One region of the Arthrobacter sunyaminii genome, then DNA from elsewhere that is predicted to be linked to it. Evidence: predicted binding sites of a transcription regulator. Region 1 holds the regulator's gene; the other holds the start of a gene.

The links. Region 1 encodes HrcA, which represses chaperone genes, less so after heat shock. Its sites were predicted from a motif close to TTNGCACTCGNNNNNNNCGAGTGCNAA; they were not measured.
Region 2: KG104_RS04480 (Hsp20/alpha crystallin family protein) is a predicted target of HrcA. The motif match lies at 2,353-2,379, and genes of this name have one in related genera.

What each region holds. Positions count from the first base shown of each region.
Region 1 is NZ_CP076456.1:2,324,406-2,327,815, forward strand. Features, by position in the region: gene KG104_RS10375 (16S rRNA (uracil(1498)-N(3))-methyltransferase) at 1-163, opposite strand, end outside; gene dnaJ (molecular chaperone DnaJ) at 165-1,304, opposite strand; gene hrcA (heat-inducible transcriptional repressor HrcA) at 1,441-2,454, opposite strand; gene KG104_RS10390 (DUF3097 domain-containing protein) at 2,668-3,410, shown strand, end outside.
Region 2 is NZ_CP076456.1:1,018,703-1,022,112, forward strand. Features, by position in the region: gene purH (bifunctional phosphoribosylaminoimidazolecarboxamide formyltransferase/IMP cyclohydrolase) at 1-208, shown strand, start outside; gene KG104_RS04475 (NADP-dependent isocitrate dehydrogenase) at 393-1,613, shown strand; gene KG104_RS04480 (Hsp20/alpha crystallin family protein) at 1,690-2,247, opposite strand; gene KG104_RS04485 (glutamate-cysteine ligase family protein) at 2,441-3,410, opposite strand, start outside.

The sequences.
Region 1 (3,410 bases):
TGAGCCGGCGTCCGGACCCGTCCACGATATCCACCGGTTCCCCGGGCGCCAGGCGTTTCACGGCAACTGCGTGGTGGGCTTCAGCCCCTTCGAGGACAAAAAGGGAACCGGCCCCGGCGGCCCGGACGGCATCCGGGTCACCGAAGAAGATCGGGTTGGTCATGTCAGTGGTTGCCCAGGCGGTCCCGCAGCCGGGCAAAGACGCCGGTGCCGCTGCCGGCCAGACGACCCTCGGCATATTCCTCACCGCGCAGCTGCGCCAGCTTGCGCAGCAGTTCTTCCTGCTCCGCATCCAGCTTCTGCGGGGTTTCCACGTGCAGGTGGACCAGCAGGTCTCCCCTGCCGTAGCCGCGCAGATGGGTCACGCCAAGTCCCTTGAGGGTGGTGACTTCCCCGGACTGAGTGCCGGCCTTAACCGCAATCTCCCGGTCGCCGTCGAACGTCTCGAAGTTGATGGAGGACCCAAGCGCCGCCGCCGTCATGGGCACGGTCAGCGTGGCGTGCAGGTCATCGCCTTCGCGGACAAAGGTAGGATCGGCATTTACCCGGATTTCCACGTACAGGTCGCCCTGGGGTCCGCCGGCCGTACCGGCTTCGCCCTGTCCGCCCAGCTGGATGCGGGTGCCGGTGGCTACACCGGCGGGAATCTTGATGTTCAGGGTACGGCGGCTGCGCACGCGGCCTTCGCCGGCGCACTCGTGGCACGGGTCCGGGATAACGGTTCCGTAGCCCTGGCAGGACCCGCACGGCGCGCTGGTCATAACCTGGCCGAGAATGGAGCGCACGGCACGCTGTACCTGGCCGGATCCGTGGCAAATGTCGCAGGTCCGGGGTGAGGTTCCCGGCTGGCAGCAGCTTCCGTCGCAGGTGGGGCAGGTGACCGCGGTGTCGACCTCGATCTTCTTGTTGGTGCCGAAGACGGCATCCTTCAGATCGATGCGCACATTGATGAGCGCATCCTGGCCGCGGCGCGTCCGTGAAGCCGGTCCCCGGCCGCCGCCTCCGCCGCCGCCAAAGAAGGTGTCGAAGATGTCCTGGAAGCCGAAGTTCTGGCCGCCGAAGCCGGCGCCGCCGCCAAAGCCGTTGTCGTTGCCGTTCTCGTTGCCGGTGGTGTCATAGATGCGGCGTTTCTGCGGGTCCGCGAGCACCTCATAGGCGTGGGTGACGGCTTTGAACTCGTCCTGCGCTCCGGGAGCAGAGTTAACGTCCGGGTGGAGCTTGCGGGCAAGCTTCCGGTACGCCTTCTTGATTTCTTCGCCCGTGGCGTCGCGTCCGACACCCAGGACCTGGTAGTGATCGCTCACTCGTGCACATCGCTTCCTGTAATTGGCAGTATCCGCGTTGTTACCGCGCCGCCCTCCGTCCGGAGGCGTCCACCGGCTGCTGTCGCCCGCGGGCGGCGGCAACCGGCGTAATGCTGCTGTATTCGTCTAACGTTTTTTAGTTGTTCAGTATTCGGGAAAGATAACGGGCCACGGCGCGCACTGTGGCCATGGTGTTGGGGTAGTCCATGCGGGTTGGTCCGAGCACCCCCACCTTTGCCGAAGAATCGGGTCCGTAACCGGTGGCTACGACTGATGCCTCTGAAAGGGATCCATGCGGGTTCTCCCGTCCAATCCGCACCGAGACACCTCTGGCGTCCTGCTCCATTTCGGACAACAACCGAAGCATGACGACTTGTTCCTCAAGTGCCTCCAGGATGGGGCCTATCGTCAGGGGAAAGTCTACTGTGGAACGGGCCAGATTGGCGGTGCCGGCCATGACCATGCGGTCTTCCCGGTTGATTCCGGCCAGCTGCTCCAGACAGTGCGCCAGCGCCGCGGCGTTCCGCCTCTTCGGGGCAGGAACCTGGACGAGGCAGTCGGCCAGTTGTCCGGTTATCCGGGTCAGCGGCGTGCCGCTGAGTGCGGACAGGAAATGCTGCCGCAGCTCCAGCAGGTCCGGCTCGGTCACCTGGTCCGGAACCGTGATGACACGCTGCTCCACCCGTCCGGTGGTGGAAATCAGGACCACCAGCACCTGGGCCGGCGCCAGCAGGACAAATTCGATGTGGCGGACCTTGGCGTTGCCGAGATGCGGATACTGCACCACAGCCACCTGGTTGGTTAGCTGCGAGAGCAGCCGGACGGTCCGTTCCATGACGTCATCGAGATCCTCTGCACCCTCCAGCAGGGTCTGGATAGCTTTGCGCTCTGCGGCGGACAGCGGTTTGACGTCTGATATCCGGTCCACGAAAAGGCGGTAACCCTTGTCGGTGGGGATGCGTCCGGCGGAAGTGTGAGGTGCGACAATCAGGCCCTCTTCTTCAAGGGCCGCCATGTCATTTCGAATGGTGGCGCTGGACACTCCCAGCTGGTGGCGTTCCACCAGTGCTTTGGATCCAACGGGTTCGCGCGAATGCACGTAATCCTCAACAATGGCCCGGAGCACCTCGAGTCTGCGTGGCTCACTCATGGTTTTCCCTCCCTTGCTGATGTCCTGCCGGTGCTGATGTCCTGACAGCGGTGCCGAACAGGCATGCGGATTGGCGCCGGGCTGGTTAGCACTCACCCTGCCCAAGTGCTAAGTCTAATACGGATCGGCGGCGTTGCTAGCATTGAGGAGCCCGTGCCCGCACGTGCCGAATCCGCGCAGGAACCAACCGCAATCAGAGTGAGGGATACACCCGTGTCGAATTTTTCGTGGGGCCCGCAGGACATTAGCGCCCCGGCCCGGCGGGTATTGCCCAAAGTCGGCGCCGAGATCGGGCTCGTGCTTGAAGACGTGCACAGCGGCTGGGTTGGTGCCGTGGTGCGCGTCGAGAAGTCCGGCGGCCTGCATCTGATGGTCCTGGAGGACCGGCGCGGCAAGACGAAGTCCTTCGAGCTGGGGTTCGGATTCCTTTTGGACGGGGAGCCCGTCGAGGTGGTTCCGGCTGTCAAGGCTGCGGCCCCGGTGTCCCGGCGGACGGCGTCGGGCTCTGTCCGGGTGGACAACGTCCGGGCGCGCACCGCGAGGGCCAGCCGCATCTGGGTGGAGGGAAAGCACGACGCGGAACTGGTGGAAAAGGTGTGGGGTGATGATCTGCGCGTGGAGGGCATCGTCGTCGAGCCCCTGCACGGCGTGGATGATCTTGCCTCCGCTGTAAAGGATTTCAGCCCGGGCCCCGGACGCCGGCTGGGCATCCTGGTGGACCATCTGGTGTCCGGGTCCAAGGAGTCACGGATAGCTGCCGAAGCCATGGCCGTTCCGGGCGCCCGCGGGAACGTGCTGATTGTGGGCCATCCGTACGTGGACGTGTGGCAGGCCATCAAGCCGCAGACCATCGGCCTGGCAGCCTGGCCCGTGGTGCCCCGCCACGAGGACTGGAAAACGGGCATTCTGAAAGGCCTGGGCTGGCCGCACCGGGACCACACCGATGTTGCCATGGG
Region 2 (3,410 bases), 1.3 Mb from region 1:
CGGACCCGGGGAGGAGCGGGCCCGCGGTTCCGTGGCGGCCTCGGATGCGTTCTTCCCGTTCGCCGACGGCCTGCAGATCCTGATTGACGCCGGCGTCCGCGCCGTGGTCCAGCCCGGCGGATCCATCCGCGACAACGAGGTCATCGAAGCAGCAAACGCTGCCGGCGTCACCATGTACTTCACCGGGGCACGCCACTTCTTCCATTAAGCACTGCGCCGGCACTGCCATTAGCGGGCGCTGAAACGCGGGACGGTGCAGGTAATGCGCCGTCCCGCAGTTTAGGGCGCAGATAGTGCGCTGTGGCATAGTGGGACTCAAATACAAGCCAAAAAGACGGGTTCCGTCATGCCACAAGACATGTCCGGCGCCCACCAACACACAAGGAGACCGTGTGGCTGAGAAAATCAAGGTTGTGGGTTCTGTAGTAGAACTCGACGGCGACGAGATGACCCGCATCATCTGGCAGTTCATCAAGGATCGCCTGATCAACCCGTACCTGGACGTAGACCTGAAGTACTACGACCTCTCCATTCAGAACCGCGATGCAACCGATGACCAGGTCACCATTGACGCTGCCAACGCCATCAAGGAACACGGCGTAGGCGTCAAGTGCGCCACCATCACCCCCGACGAAGCACGCGTCGAGGAATTCGGCCTGAAGAAGATGTGGGTCTCCCCGAACGGAACCATCCGCAACATCCTGGGCGGCGTGGTCTTCCGCGAACCGATCATCATCTCCAACATCCCGCGCCTGGTCCCGGGCTGGAACAAGCCGATCATCATCGGCCGCCACGCCCACGGCGACCAGTACAAGGCCACGAACTTCAAGGTTCCCGGTGCCGGTACCCTGACGCTGACCTACACGCCGGCCGACGGCAGCGAAGAAATCAAGCAGCAGGTTGTTACGTACAACGAAGATGGCGGCGTCGCCATGGGTATGTACAACTTCAACGATTCCATCAAGGACTTCGCCCGCGCTTCCTTCGCCTACGGCCTGCAGCGCAACTACCCGGTGTACCTCTCCACGAAGAACACCATCCTGAAGGCCTACGACGGCCAGTTCAAGGACCTGTTCCAGGAAGTCTTCGACGCCGAGTTCAAGGACCAGTTCGAAGCAGCCGGCCTCACCTACGAGCACCGCCTGATCGATGACATGGTTGCCTCCGCGATGAAGTGGGAAGGCGGCTACGTCTGGGCCTGCAAGAACTACGACGGCGACGTCCAGTCCGACACCGTTGCACAGGGCTTCGGCTCGCTGGGCCTGATGACCTCCGTGCTGATGACCCCGGACGGCAAGACCGTTGAGGCCGAAGCTGCACACGGCACGGTGACCCGTCACTACCGCCAGCACCAGCAGGGCAAGCCCACCTCCACGAACCCGATCGCCTCGATCTTCGCGTGGACCCGTGGCCTGATGCACCGCGGCAAGCTGGATAACACCCCCGAGGTCATCAACTTCGCCGAGACCCTTGAAGACGTTGTCATCAAGACGGTCGAGTCCGGCAAGATGACCAAGGACCTGGCTGCACTGGTTGGCCCGGACCAGGCATACCTGACCACCGAGGAATTCCTCGCTGAGCTGGATGCCAACCTGAAGACCCGCCTGGGCTAATACTCAGCATTTTCAGCGACGACGGCGCCCCACCTTTCGCAGGTGGGGCGCCGTCGTCGTTCAGGTCAGGGCTTCGCTAAATGCCGGAGCCCTGGTCGCCCGAGGAGCCGGAGCCGGAGGAACCGGAGCCCATGGAGCCGCCGGACGATCCCGAGCCCACGGACCCGGAGCTGCTCGAGGTTGACGAGGTCACCGACTCGGAGCTGGACTGGCCGCTGATAGTGTTCTCGTCCTTGTAGGAGGAGGACACCTCAATCTTGCGCGGTTTGGCCCGCTCGCTGACCGGAATCAGGACGCTGAGCACACCGTTCTCGTACTTGGCGGAGATGCCGTCAATATCGATTCCCTGCCCAAGGTTGAGCTGGCGCAGGAAGGTGCCGGATTCCCGTTCCCGGGTCAGCCAGGTGACGGTGTCGGAAGCCTGGATGGTGCGCTCTGCCCGGATGGTCAGCAGCTGGCCGTCCACATCCACGTCAACCGAGCCCGGATCGATGCCCGGAAGATCGGCATTCAGGATGTAGTGGTCGCCCTCGCGGTAAAGATCGATGGGCATCAGCCGCAGCCGCTGCCGGGGATCCAGCAGGGCTCCTGCCATCCGGTCAAGCTCGCGGAACGGATCGAACTTCATGGCCATTATCATCAACTCCTTTTACGCCCACCTGCTGGGCAGGCGAATCATTTTTCGGAACTTCAGAAGGGTCGATAACTTGAGTCACCTCGACTCAAGGATGAAATTAGGTTAGCACTCACCCTTAATGAGTGCCAGAACCAACCACGAAAAAAGACTCGAGCAGTCCAGAATTGGTGATGGCGGGCGGTGTGGCCCGTTAATCGACCGGCCATTCGTGGACAGGAGCATTGGAATGCATGTTTTCCCAGTATTTCCGGGTGAGCTCAGCCAGCGCGGCCCTGCGTTCCATGCCCTCGCTCTCCAGCCGGCGCAGGTACGAGATCTGCCACGAGGCCCCGTTCTGCTCGGTGCGGGCGCGTTCGCGGATAACATCCAGATAGCGCTCGATCAGCTCCTGATCCACCCCCAGTTCGCGGAGTCCCAGGGCAGCCTGAGGAACCAGATGCCTGATGACCAGTTCAGCGACGGGAATTTCGCCGATGCCGGGCCAATAGACCGTTGCTTCCAAACCATTGCGGGCGCAGGACAAAAAGTTGTCTGCGGCGCTCTTGAAGGCGAGCCTGGTCCACAACGGCCGTTCGGCCGTGCGCAGATGCTGGACCATGCCGTAAAAGAAGGCGGCGTTGGCCACCACATCAAGGACCGTGGGACCGGCGGGGAGGACCCGGTTTTCCAAGCGGAGATTGGGCGTGTGCTCGCCGGGGTCATAAATCGGCCGGTTCCACCTGTAGACCGTGCCGTTGTGCAGGCGAAGCTCCGGGAGAAGCGGCGCGCCGGCCGGGGTGGAACCTCCGCTGCTGCGTGAGAGTTCCGGAAGCAGTGCGGGAAAATACCGCACGTTCTCTTCGAAGAGATCAAAGATTGAGGTGATCCACCGTTCCCCAAACCAAACCCGGGGGCGGACGCCCTGATTGCGCATCTCCGGCGGGCGGGTATCGATGGCCTGCTTGAAGAGTTCCACGCGGGTCTCATGCCACAGGATGTGTTCCATAAAGATGGGGGAGTTGGCCGCAAGGGCAATTTGCGGTGCAGCAATGATCTGGGCGGCGTTCCAAGCGGGGGCGAAGTCCTCCGGGCTCACTTCCAGATGCAGCTGCACCGAGGTGCACGCTGCTTCAGGAGCAATGTTCTTGGCGTAGAAGGCCAGCGATTCCTCCCCGCGGAGA